Methyloferula stellata AR4: one gene and its partner. The protein of the gene in region 1 interacts with the protein of each later gene in a pairwise test. Links are inferred from orthologs where the notes say so. Each region holds a gene or a part of one and is shown in the gene's direction. Other genes may lie near its edges. The genes, in order: dnaQ and dnaE.

Region 1 (6,003 bases):
TCTGCCGTTTGAAGCGGCCGACGCCAAGATCGACGAGCGCGCCGTCGAGGCTTCGCTTCTGGCGCAAAAAGCCGGCGCGGCCGAGGTCGCAGCGCATCTGGCGCGGGCCAAGGCATTGGCGGTGAGCGCCTTGAGACCGGATCATCTCGTCATCGGGGCGGATCAGGTGCTTGATCTCGATGGGCGGCTTTTCGCCAAGCCGAAAGACCTTGCCGAGGCAGCCGAGCATCTGGCGCTTCTCTCCGGCCGCACGCATGAATTGCATTCGGCCTTCTGCGTCGCGAGAGCTGGCAGGATCCTGAAGGAGGAGGTCCCGACCGCGCGTCTCACATGCCGGATATTGGGCCAATCCTTCATCGCGGCCTATGTGGAAACCGCCGGAGCGGAGCTTTTAAACAGCGTGGGCGCCGGCGCCGTCGAAGGTCTCGGCATCCATGTGCTTGAGAAGATAGAAGGCGATCACGCGACGATCATGGGCCTGCCGCTCATTCCTTTGCTGCAATTCCTGCGCGAAGAGGGCAGTCTTCTCGCATGAGTACAAATCCGCCCCGCGCTTGCGTCATCGGCTGGCCGGTCAAACATTCGCGCTCGCCCTTGATCCACACCTACTGGCTGCAACAGCTAGGCATCGAAGGAAGCTATGGGCGGGCCGAAGTCGCACCGGCGGATTTCCAGAATTTCGTGAGTCATCTCGCCGAAAAGGGCTATCGCGGTGGCAATGTCACTCTGCCGCATAAGGAAATGGCCTATCGGCTTGCGACGCGCCGAACTGAACGCGCCGACTCTCTCCAAGCTGTGAATACCCTATGGATAGAGGGTGGAGAGCTTTGGGGCGATAATACTGATATTATTGGCTTTCTCGGTGGTCTGGATGCCGAAGTCCAAGGTTGGGAAAAGACCGGGGATAAAGCCGTCGTGCTCGGCGCGGGCGGAGCGGCCCGGGCAATCGTCCAGGCGCTTTTGCTGCGCAACATAAAAAATATTTTAATATTCAACCGGACGCTTGAACGGGCCGAAGAGCTGGCCCGTCTGTTTGGGTCCGGTGTGACGGCGCGGCCCTGGCAGCAGCTAGGCGAAAGCCTCGCGGGCGTCGATCTTCTCGTGAATACCACATCGCTCGGCATGGCCGGTCAGCCGCCCCTCGATATCGATCTCTCCGCTCTGCCCAGCTATGCGGTGGTAGACGACATTGTCTATGTGCCGCTCGAAACGCCGCTGCTGGCGCAGGCGCACCGTCGCGGCCTGCGCACGGTCGGTGGCCTTTCCATGCTGCTCCATCAGGCGGTGCCCGGATTCGAACATTGGTTCGGGCAAAGACCCGAGGTCACGCCGGAATTGCTCGCCTTGATTGAAGCCGATGTGACGAGCACGCCAAAATGATCGTCCTCGGCCTCACCGGCTCGATCGGCATGGGCAAATCGACCACGGCGAATCTGTTCCGGGCCGAAGGGATCGAGGTTTTCGACGCGGATGCGGTCGTCCACGGGCTCTATCGAGGCAAAGCTACGCCTTTGATTGAAGCAGTTTTTCCCGGAACGACGGAGGCCGGCGTCGTCGACCGGCTGCGCCTCGGCGCCCGGGTTCTCGGCGATCCTGCTGCGCTGCAACAACTTGAGGCGATCGTGCATCCGCTCGTGCGCGAAGCCCGCGAAGAATTTTTGTGCAGTGCAAAAGAGCGCGGCCTACCGCTGGTGGTGCTCGACATTCCGCTTCTGCTTGAGAATGCCGCCGATACGCCAGTCGATGCCGTACTTCTGGTGACGGCGCCGGAAGCAGTGCAAAAGGAAAGATTAGCCCAACGTCCCGGCATGACAGAGGCGCGATTGGAAGCCATATTGGCGCGTCAAATGCCCGATGCCGACAAGCGCAAAAAGGCGAATTACATCATCGATACGAGCCTCGGCCTGGCCTCGGCGGAGGCGGATGTGCGAGACATCTTGCGAAAGCTGATTCCGGGACCAAAATGAGCTTGGATCAAATTCAAATGACGGATTTTTATCTGGCGCATAATCTGATCCGAAAAGTCTGCAACTTTTCGGGATTATGCGCTGATGCGTGAGATCGTCTTCGATACGGAAACGACCGGTCTCGACCCCGCCAATGGCCATAGGGTCGTCGAGATCGGCTGTATCGAGATCCTGAACGCCATCCCGACCGGCCAGCATTTCCACGTCTATATCGATCCCGAACGCGACATGCCCGAGGAGGCTTTTCGCGTTCACGGCATTTCGGCGGAATTTCTCAAGGGAAAGCAGGTCTTCGCGCAGATTGCCGAGGATTTCTTGAAATTCGTCGGAGATGGGCAGCTCGTCGCCCATAATGCCGAATTTGACATGCGTTTCATCAATGCCGAACTCGCGCTCCTCGGCCTTCCGCCGATCGGTTCCGACCGTGTCATCGATACTTTGACGATGGCGCGCCGGCGCCACCCTGGTTCGCCGAACAACCTCGACGCACTCTGCCAGCGCTATGGAATCGATAATTCCCGCCGCACAAAACACGGCGCGCTGCTCGATGCCGAGATCTTGGCGGAAGTCTATGCGGAACTGACCGGTGGCCGGCAGGCCAATCTGCTGCTCGGCGGCCCCAACCGGGGCTTTGATCGATCAGCCGAGGGCCTGATGAAGGCGCGGCCGGAGCCGCTGCCGTTTGCCATTGAGGCGATGGCGACCTTGCGCCATTGGGCCTTCATCAAAACCTTGGGCGACAAGGCGATCTGGCATCAGTTCAAACTGCCCGAGCCGCCATCCGATCCTTGATTTGCTGCGGCCTATGTTGCGCAGCAAAGCTCAGTTCGGCGCCGTGGCCGGAGCGCCGGTCGCCGCGACTTCGGCCATTTTCTGCCGGTAAAGCGAGGCGAAATCGATCGGATCGATATAAAGCGGCGGAAAACCACCGTTGCGCACCGCATCGGCGACGATCTGCCGGGCGAAGGGAAACAGCAGGCGCGGGCATTCGATCATGATGACCGGATGCTGATCGGAGGCCGCGATATTCTGCAGCCGGAAGATGCCGGCATAATCGAGCTCGAATTTGAACAGAAGGTCGGCACCCTCGCCGGCGGAGCCCTCGAGCAGGATTTCGACCTCGAAATCGGCTTCGGCGACCTGCTTGGCGTTCACATTGACCTGGATGGAGATGTTCGGAGCCTTACTTTGCGGCCCTAAAGACCGGGGCGCATTCGGGTTCTCGAAGGAAAAGTCCTTGATATATTGAACCATCGCGTTGAGGGCGGGCACACCATTGTTCGGCTGTGCGTCATTGCCGTTCGCTTCGGCCATTTTCAAAAATCTCCCTCGAAGTCCGCTTGACTGTGCCGGACGGAATGCGGCTGCCGGTAGCATGGATAGAAGAGCGGAACAAGGTGAAGCTGAAACGCCCCGGCCGCGGCTTTAGCTCTGGCCGCGCGGATTGGGCGCGCTATCGTCGAGACGCCGCCACTCGCCATCGGTGAGATCAATCACCTCATCGCGGCGTCTTGGCTGCGATTGCGCCGTGAAAGACGCGCCTTGCCAATGCATCCGATTGGCGAGCCAGAGCCGGATCATCGGTGCCGAAAGCGCAAGCCCGACCAGATCGGACAGAAAACCCGGCAGGATCAGTAATACGCCGGCGATGGCCGAAATCGTGCCATCGACCATAGATTCCGGTTTGAGAACAACGCCTTGGGTACCCAACACCTGTCTCAGGCTCGAAGCGGCGTCCTGGCCGAGCCGCCGCAACAGCGAAAATCCCATCAGGCTTGTCAGGAGGCCGAGCAAAAGCGCGCCCGCCAGGCCGATATAGGCGACAACCAGCGCAAAAGCGCAAAGCTCGGCCGCAAACCAGAGTGCAAACCCGAGCAGAAGGCGTTTTGGAAGTTCGACCGGGCCGTGCGTGATCTGCATCTCTATGAACTCTTCGTAAGCCGCCGCGTGCTCTTCGCGATTTCGCTGGACAGGTGGGGACCTGCTTCCCAAATGGTGCCGGACAGGCGTTTCGAGGCGGTTTGGCGAACTGGCCTCCAGATTGCCAATATATATGATAAGAGATGGGGCATCCGGCAACCACGCTGCCTATCGCTTAAGACCTCTTCTAAGCCACACCGGATCCGATGCACGAGCCATTTGACATGACGACCATTATTTTCGCGCTTCTGGCCATTTTCGTGGTGTGGAAGCTGAGTTCCGTTCTCGGCATGCGGACGGGGCATGAAAAGCCGCCGGTCGATCCTTTCGCCCGGCCGCGCGACGATGCGCGGCGCGAGGCCACCGAAACCGACGGAAATGTCATCAGGCTGCCGGGTGCGGCCAATGACGACAAGCGGGCGCAAGAGCAAAAGGGTGGGGGTCCTGGCCGCTGGGCTGGCTTTGCCGAGCCAGCCACGCCGCTTTGGGCCGATCTCGACGCTTTGGGCCGTGCCGATCCGAATTTCGATCCCAAGGCCTTTCTCGAAGGTGCGAAAGCCGCCTATGAGATGATCATCAATGCTTTTGCCAATGGCGATAAAGCCACCTTGCAAAATCTTCTGGCCGAGGATGTCTTCGCAAGTTTTTCCGGGGCGATTTCAGATCGCGAAGAGCGCGGCGACAAGGTCGAAACCACTTTGGTGTCGATCGACAAGGCGGCCTTCGATCACGTCCAATTGCACGGTAGCGTGGCGCAGGTCAGTGTGATTTTCGCGGTCAAGCTGATCACGGTCACGCGCGACAAGACCGGCGCGGTCATCGACGGCGCCGCGGACAAGGTCATCGATGTCAATGATCTTTGGACCTTTGCCCGCGATACCAGCTCGCGCGATCCGAATTGGAAACTGATCGCCACGGAAAGCCGCCACTGACCCATATCGGGGTTGACGATGATTCGCGGTTTCCTCACGCCTCCCGAGATGTCGCAAGACGCAGTGCCTTTCGCGGCGCTCGACGGATTTGACGGCGAGGATTGCCACGCGGCCTTTCGCGCCTTTTTAGTCTCCTGCAAGGCGATCGTCGAAAACGAGCCGGCTTTGCGCCCGGCCGCCGATCCGGCGCCTTCCTTCCTGAAGACCGTCTGCCTCAAGGCGCTCGCCGAGCCTGCTTCGAATGCGCGGGAGGCGCGGCAGTTCTTCGAGACATTTTTCGCGCCGCATCGCATCCGGCCGAAGACGGCCTCGGGCGCCGGTTTCGTCACCGCCTATTACGAGCCGGTCGTCGAAGGGTCCTTGGCACCGCATCCCGATTTTGCCGCGCCGATCCTAGGCCGGCCCGACAGTCTCGTCGATTTGCGGCAAAGCGAAAGCCTCGCAGGTGCCGCGGCGCCATTTTTGGAGCCCTATCCAGATCGCGCCGCGATCGATGCGGGGGCACTCGAAGGCCGGGTGAAACCGCTCGTCTGGGTGAAGGATAAGGTCGAGGCCTTCTTCATTCATGTGCAAGGCTCGGCACGCGTCAAACTGCGCGACGGGGCAGAGGTCCGGCTGACTTACGCGGGGCGCAATGGTCATCCCTATACGTCGATTGGCCGGATTCTCGTCGTGGAACATGATATCCCGCCGGAAAAGGCCGGTCTCACCGGGCTGAAGGACTGGATCAGGACACAGGGTCAAGGACCGGGCGAGGCCGGTGCTGCGCTCATGTTGCGCAATAAATCCTATATTTTCTTCGCTTTGACGGAGGTATTGCGGCCCGAGGAGGGTCCTATAGGCGGCCAGGGCGTCAGCCTGACCGCTTTCCGGTCGATCGCCCTGGATCGTGCCATCTGGCCCTATGGCTTGCCGATGTGGATCGATGCGGAGATCCCTTGGCAGTCGCCGGCTTCATCGAAATTTCGCCGGCTGATGATCGGGCAGGATACGGGTTCGGCCATCGTCGGCGCCGCGCGCGGCGATCTTTATTTTGGTTCCGGCGATGCGGCGGGCGCGCTCGCAGGTGCGATCAGGCATAAAGCCGAATTCACGGTGCTGCTTCCGCGCGATCTCGACGGATCGTCATGAAGAAAGGCCAGTCCGTTCATCGGTCGCCGCGCGCGCGGTCCCTGACCGATGAA
Region 2 (7,026 bases), 2.0 Mb from region 1 along the record:
GAACATTTTTTCATAAGCAAAATGGCTCCACAGAGTCCGAGGATAGGCCTCGTGGGAGGTCGTGCATCAGTTTGAAATCTGTCCCTCTAATCGCCCGCTCGCCGAACCCTATGTCTTTCCGGTATGCTTAGCGGAAAGCATGGAGGGTGCGGTGCTGGCCGCGATTGTTCTGCTTACAACGTCTATTGCCGCAAACGGGCCTGATTCTCCGGACAGTGCGATGATGCGCTATTCAGATTATCTAGCGATGATAGCTTGTCTTGAGGAGCATCCAAAAAGCCCAACCCAAACAGACTCTGAGCACATTCAGGATTGTATAAAAAGGGTCGTTACGGCGCGCGTTGAGCGCGAGAAAAATCAGGTAGAACAGTAGATGCCTAGAGGACCCAAATGCCAAAGCGTCCCGCCGACGCTGGCATCTCTGATCGGCTTTGGAGCATGCAAGATATTGAGGCTTTGATCGATGCGAAGAAAGATGCGCCTAAAGCCGCGGCTTATAAAATATGACCCTGGGGCTTGGTCTGCCATGACACCATCGAAGATCGGTCTGTTGCTATGATCCCTGGGCGCTCGATTACACGAGCGGCGGCCATTCAGGCGCCCATAGCTCTTCCGGGTCATAGACACCGATGATGCCGTCTGCTCCGGCAAATCCGGAGGCTTGTTCGAAGGCCTCCGAAATCGAGGGGTCGTCGGGCACGGTCGATCTGACGTCCAGGGAACCGCAATCCCCGATCACGATGGCGGTGACGCGGCCGGCGATTGTTTTGTCGTCCCGCAGCATCGGAACGAGCGTCACTTTATAGGTGCTCATGTCGGCTTTGCTGATTTTCTTGAATGTCGCCAATTTAATATCCTCGCGTATCGTGGGTCGTGGGCGCGATCTTTGAAAAACAGGGTACTGTCTCAGTTTAGAAACTGCGACAACAACCGACGATGTTCTCAGGCTTAATTCAAATTCCGGCGCGTGATCGGATTGGCCTGGTAGCGCCAAGGCTGATCTTTGCCGCCCTGGTGGCGCTTGATATGATCTTTGCCTGCCAACTCGTTGAGTTTTTCTCTGATCTGCGGCTCTAACCTCTGCGCGACGCCTTTGACGACCTCCTCAAACGTCAGCGCTTGGTCGGTAGACCCAAGCGTGTCCATGATTGTGGCATCTAGGTCCATGGTCGCACCTCCATGCTTTCCCGTAAGCATAGCGGAGGAATAGGCGAGCGGGCGATTAAAGGGACAGATTTCAAACTGATGCACTACCCAGCGCCTGGTAGTGTTGACAAAAGAACAAAAATAGAACATAAACGCAACATCGGTCAGGGAGTGTTCCTATGTTGCGTATGTTTGAGGATTTCGCCGAGCTCATGTCTCTCGCGGCGCTTCTGGCGCTGATCGCGGCCGTCGCCTGAGAGGCCGCATCTTGTTGAGAACTTTGGGCCGGTGCTTCTTTGGGGCGCGGCCTGAAGCTACTGTCCGGCGCTTCGGTGGAGTGGCCTCGTGACCCTTGTTCTTCCTGATCCCGCGGAAGCCGTGCCGCAGCCGGATGCGCGGCAGATCGTAGAGCCGGCTTTGCTCGATGCCGTCGGCTTCGTGCATCTGCATGTCCATTCGTCCTTCTCGCTGCGCGAGGGCGCGCTCTCGATCGCCAAATTGGCGAAGCTCGCGGTGGCGGATGCCATGCCCGCGCTGGCGATCAGCGACACGAATAATCTCTTCGGCGCTTTGGAGTTTTCCGAAAAGCTCGCCAAGGAGGGCGTGCAGCCGATCATCGGGCTACAGCTCGCCGTCGATTTTGGCGACGGCGCGCAGCTCGCGCCGCGCGGCGAAGAGACGGGCGCCGGGCGCGCCGCGCTCGTGCTTCTGGCGCAGGACGAGGCCGGCTATTTAAATCTCATGCATTTGGCCTCCTGCGCCTGGCTCGATCCGGCGCCGGGCGACACGCCGCATGTCTCTTGCGCACGCCTTGAAGGACGAACCCGTGGGCTGATCGCGCTTTCGGCCGGCCCGGGCGGTGCGCTCGACCGGGCATTGGCTTCCGGGCGGCCGGAGATCGCGGGCCAGCGCCTTGCCTGGCTCGAACGGGCCTTCCCGTCGCGGCTCTATATCGAGCTGCAGCGTCATGGCTTGATGAGCGAGCGCGAGATCGAGCCCCAGCTCCTCGATCTGGCCTATAGCCATGGCCTGCCGCTCGTCGCCACCAACGAGCCATTCTTTGCCGCAACCTCCGATTATGAAGCCCATGACGCCTTGATGTGCATCGCCGAAGGCACCGTGCTCGCCGATACGACGCGCCGGCAGCTTTCGCCCGAGCATAGGTTCAAGACACGCGCCGAAATGGGCAAGCTTTTCGCCGATCTGCCGGAGGCGACGCGCCACTCGGTCGAGATCGCGCTGCGCTGTGCCTACCGGCCTTTGACGCGCAAACCGATCCTGCCGCGCTTCGGCACGTCGATGGAAAATCCCGCCGCCCAGGAAGAAGAAGAGGCGGGTCTGCTGCGCCGGCAGGCCGAAGAAGGCCTGCGGCTGCGTCTTTCGAGGCTCGGCCGCGCGCCGGGGATTTCCGAAGAGGATTATTGGGCGCGCTTGAATTTCGAGCTCGACGTCATCGTGAAGATGAAATTCCCGGGCTATTTTCTGATCGTCGCGGACTTCATCCAATATGCGAAGCAGCAGGGCATTCCGGTCGGGCCGGGGCGCGGCTCGGGCGCGGGCTCGCTCGTCGCCTATGCCCTGACGATCACCGATCTCGATCCGATCCGCTTCGGGCTCTTGTTCGAGCGCTTCCTTAATCCTGAACGCGTATCCATGCCGGATTTCGACATCGACTTCTGCCAGGACCGGCGCGACGAAGTGATCCGCTATGTGCGCGATCGCTACGGTGCCGATAAGGTCGCGCAGATCATCACCTTCGGTTCGTTTCTGGCGCGCGGCGTGATGCGCAATGTCGGGCGCGTGCTCGAAATGCCGCTCGGCCAGGTCGATAAGCTGGCGAAGCTCGTACCGCAGAACCCGGCGGCGCCGGTGCATCTGAAACAGGCCATCGAAAGCGAGCCGCGCCTGCGCGAGGCGGCCGAGGCGGAACCGCGCGTCGCGCAAATGCTGAAGATCGCCGAAACGCTCGAAGGGCTTTATTCCAATGCCTCGACCCACGCGGCGGGCATCGTCATCGGCGACCGGCCGCTCGAAGAACTCGTGCCGCTCTATCGCGATCCGAAATCCGATATGCCGGCAACGCAGTTCAACATGAAATGGGTCGAGCCCGCGGGCCTCGTCAAGTTCGATTTTCTTGGGCTGAAGACGCTCACCACGCTTGCGACCTGCGTCAAGCTTTTGGCAAAACGCGGGATCGAGATCGATCTCGCCAAAATTCCGCTCGACGATCGCAGGACCTTCGAAATGCTCGGGCGCGGCGAGACGGTCGGCGTGTTCCAATTGGAAAGTGCCGGCATGCGCAAGGCGCTTGTCGAAATGCATGCCGATAGATTCGAAGATATTATCGCGCTTGTTGCCCTCTACCGGCCGGGCCCGATGGCCAATATTCCGACCTATTGCGCGGTGAAGCGCGGCGAGGAAGACGCCGATTACATTCATCCCAAAATCGAATCCATCCTGAAAGAGACCTGCGGTGTCATCATCTATCAGGAACAGGTGATGCAGATCGCGCAGGTTCTGTCCGGCTATTCGCTTGGCGAAGCCGATCTATTGCGCCGCGCCATGGGCAAGAAGATCAAGTCCGAGATGGACGCGCAGCGCGACCGCTTCGTCTCCGGCGCGGTGGAGCGCGGCCTCGTCAAGAAGCAGGCCGACGAGATTTTCGATCTTCTCGCCAAATTCGCCGATTACGGCTTCAACAAGAGCCATGCGGCGGCCTATGCGCTGATCGCCTATCAGACGGCCTGGTTCAAGGCCAATCATCCGGTCGAGTTCTTGGCCGCGTCGATGACGCTCGATAAGTCGAACACCGATAAGCTCGCCGAATTCTGCAACGAGGCGCGCCGCCTCGGCATCAAGGTCGAAGTGCCGTCGCTGACGCGTTCTGGCGTCGATTTCGAGGTCGAGGACCGCTCGGGCGAGCTTTCCATTCATTATGCCTTGTCGGCGATCAAGGGCGTCGGGGCAGGGCAGGCGCAGGCGCTGGTCGCCGCGCGCGGCGCGCAAGGCTTTCGCGATCTCGCCGATTTCGCCGCCAGGATCAACCCGCATGACGTCAATAAGCGGATGCTCGAATGTCTGACTTCGGCCGGCGCTTTCGACGCGCTCGAGCAAGACCGCGCGCGGGTCTTTGCCGGGATCGAGACCCTCATGGCCTGCGCGTCGCGCCGCGACGAAGAGCGCCGCGCCGGGCAAAATGCGCTCTTTGCCATCGAGACCGTCGATGAACTGGCCTTGCCGAAGTCGACCGGCTGGACGCTCGCCGAGCGCCTGCGCCGCGAGTTCGATGCCGTCGGTTTCTTTTTGTCGGGTCATCCGCTCGATGCCTATGCGAGGATCCTCAACCGCTTGAATGTGACGCGCTGGACCGATTTCGCTCGCAGCGTGAAACAAGGCGCCTCGGCCGGGCGGCTCGCCGCGATCGTGCTCGACAAGCAGGAAAGGCGCACGAAATCCGGCACGAAAATGGGCATCGTCCAATTGTCGGATCAATCCGGCCAATATGAAGCGATCCTGTTTCAGGAGGGCCTCAATCTCTATCGCGATCTGCTTGTGAAGGGCGCGGCTTTGCTGCTTGGCTTGCAGGCCAATGTCGAAGGCGAGGATGTGCGCGCCCGCATCATTTCGGCCGAGCCTTTGGACATAGCCGCGGGGCGCATTCAAAAGGGATTGCGGGTCTTCCTGCGCGACGAAGCGCCTCTGGCCTCGATCGCCCAGCGTCTCACAAGGCAGGGCGACGGGGAAGTCTCGCTCATCCTCATGCGCGGCGACGACGAAATCGAGGTCAAATTGCCGGGCAAATATCAGGTTTCGACCGATATGGCCGGCGCCTTGAAGGCCATTCCGGGGATTGTCGCCGTGGAACACGTCTAAACATGATGTGATTTCGCCGGTGTTGCGCCATGCATGACTCCGATCCGCCGATCGGCTAGATAAAGCCAGCAGACAAATCATGCGCCGAAAGAAAGACTTGAAAAATCCGCCGCGCGGTTTGATCTCAAATCGTCACTCTGACATTTGACGGATCGAGAAACGGGATGGCGGATAAATCCTACGATATTATCGTGATCGGTGGCGGCCCTGGCGGCTATGTCGCGGCTCTGCGCGCGGCCCAGTTGGGGTTGAAGACGGCAGTCGTCGAGCGCGAACATCTTGGCGGCATTTGCCTCAACTGGGGGTGCATTCCGACCAAAGCTCTGCTGCGCTCGGCCGAGATCTTCCATTATGCCAACCAAGCCAAGGATTACGGTCTCGTGATCGAGGGCAAGCTTGGCTTCGATCCGGGCGCCATCGTGAAGCGCTCGCGCGCCGTCTCGGCGCAATTGAACGGCGGCGTCGGTTTTCTTCTGAAAAAGAACAAAGTCGATGTGATCTGGGGCGAGGCGGCGATTTCAAAGCCGGGCGAAGTGACCGTCACCGCCTCGAAGAAAGCACCGATGCAGCCGCAAAACCCGGTTCCGAAAAATGTCCTGCCGCCGGACCTCTACAAGGCTGCTCATATTATTGTTGCGACCGGCGCGCGGCCGCGTGTCCTGCCGGGCCTGGAGCCTGACGGCAAACTGATCTGGACCTATTTCGAAGCCATGGTGCCTGAGGCCTTTCCGAAATCGCTCATCGTCATGGGCTCCGGTGCAATCGGGATCGAATTTGCGTCATTCTACAAGACGATGGGCACGCAGGTGACAGTCGTCGAGGTTTTGCCGCAGATCCTGCCGGTCGAGGATGCGGAGATCGCCGCCCTTGCCCGTAAGCGTTTCGAAAAGGAAGGCATCAAGATTCTGACTTCGACCAAAGTCACCAAGGTCGAGAAGAAGGCCAATTCGATCGTAGCGACCGTCACCGACGAGAAGGGCGCATCGCAAGTGATCGAAGCCGAGCGCATGATTTCCGCTGTTGGCGTCGTTGGCAATATCGAAAATCTGGGGCTTGAGGCTCTGGGCGTCGCGATCGATCGCGGCATCATCAAAACGGATGGTTATGGCCGCACGAATGTGAAGGGCGTCTATGCCATAGGCGATGTCGCCGGGCCGCCGATGCTCGCGCATAAGGCCGAGCATGAAGGCGTCATCTGTGTCGAGGCGATCAAGGGCTTGCCCGTGCATGCGCTCGACAAAGCGATGATTCCCGGCTGCACCTATTGCCAACCGCAAGTGGCCTCCGTCGGCCTCACCGAAGCCAAGGCCAAGGAGGCAGGTTTCGAGATCAAGGTCGGACGCTTTCCCTTCATCGGCAACGGCAAGGCGATCGCGCTCGGCGAGCCGGACGGTCTCGTCAAGACGATCTTCGATGCCAAGACCGGGCGGCTTCTTGGCGCGCATATGGTCGGCGCCGAAGTCACCGAATTGATCCAAGGCTTCGTCATCGCCATGAATTGCGAAACGACCGAGGAAGAATTGATCCAGGCCGTCTTCCCGCATCCGACGCTGTCTGAAATGATGCACGAAAGCGTGCTCGACGCTTATGGGCGCGTCCTTCACACATAGAGCTTGTTCGGTTCTGATGGAATCAGAACCGAGGCTCTGTGATTCTGTTTTTGACGCGTTTTCTTCACGCGAACCGGTATCCACTTCGCTCGAAAACGCTCTAAGAACGCCTTACGACGCCGGTTTCCGCAAAAGCAGAAGAGCTGCTACGGCCGTGGCAAGCCATCCGATGATCAGCGAGCTGCCGCCCAAGGGCGCGGCCATCGGAAAGAGCCGTGAGCCTGCGAAGGCGCGGACGGACAGATCGCCGCAAAAGAGGATACAGCCGAAGAGCAGCAGCGAGGCCGCGCTCAGCATCAATCGCGGCTTCTGCGGAAAGGAACAAGCGAAGGCCGCGATGGCGATGACCGCCGCGGCGTGAAGCAGAAGGAAATGCGACGAGACCTGCAGCAGCGGC

The links.
Region 2: the proteins of dnaQ (region 1) and dnaE interact in binary tests that used the Escherichia coli proteins (3 or more experiments, as listed by UniProt). The link is inferred for Methyloferula stellata AR4 from one-to-one orthologs.

What each region holds. Positions count from the first base shown.
Region 1 is NZ_ARWA01000001.1:696,474-702,476, reverse strand. What follows is about bases 914-3,905. They hold dnaQ (DNA polymerase III subunit epsilon), read left to right. Parts: upstream 914-2,051; coding sequence 2,052-2,759; downstream 2,760-3,905. Other genes in these bases: A3OQ_RS21240 (FxsA family protein), read right to left, coding at 3,393-3,887; secB (protein-export chaperone SecB), read right to left, coding at 2,790-3,281; coaE (dephospho-CoA kinase), read left to right, coding at 1,377-1,967; A3OQ_RS0103505 (shikimate dehydrogenase), read left to right, coding at 914-1,380. Outside these bases: A3OQ_RS0103510 (Maf family protein), read left to right, coding at 1-535; more of A3OQ_RS0103505, read left to right, coding at 532-913; A3OQ_RS0103475 (Tim44/TimA family putative adaptor protein), read left to right, coding at 4,112-4,819; mltA (murein transglycosylase A), read left to right, coding at 4,838-5,950; A3OQ_RS0103465 (Smr/MutS family protein), read left to right, coding at 5,947-6,003. UniProt on the Escherichia coli protein: DNA polymerase III is a complex, multichain enzyme responsible for most of the replicative synthesis in bacteria. The epsilon subunit contain the editing function and is a proofreading 3'-5' exonuclease.
Region 2 is NZ_ARWA01000001.1:2,661,727-2,668,752, forward strand. What follows is about bases 1,205-5,219. They hold dnaE (DNA polymerase III subunit alpha), read left to right. Parts: upstream 1,205-1,563; coding sequence 1,564-5,019; downstream 5,020-5,219. Other genes in these bases: lpdA (dihydrolipoyl dehydrogenase), read left to right, coding at 5,184-5,219. Outside these bases: A3OQ_RS0113100 (FkbM family methyltransferase), read left to right, coding at 1-16; A3OQ_RS0113105 (hypothetical protein), read left to right, coding at 62-373; A3OQ_RS0113115 (hypothetical protein), read right to left, coding at 575-847; A3OQ_RS0113120 (hypothetical protein), read right to left, coding at 949-1,167; more of lpdA, read left to right, coding at 5,220-6,629; A3OQ_RS0113135 (DUF423 domain-containing protein), read right to left, coding at 6,741-7,026. UniProt on the Escherichia coli protein: DNA polymerase III is a complex, multichain enzyme responsible for most of the replicative synthesis in bacteria. This DNA polymerase also exhibits 3' to 5' exonuclease activity. The alpha chain is the DNA polymerase catalytic subunit.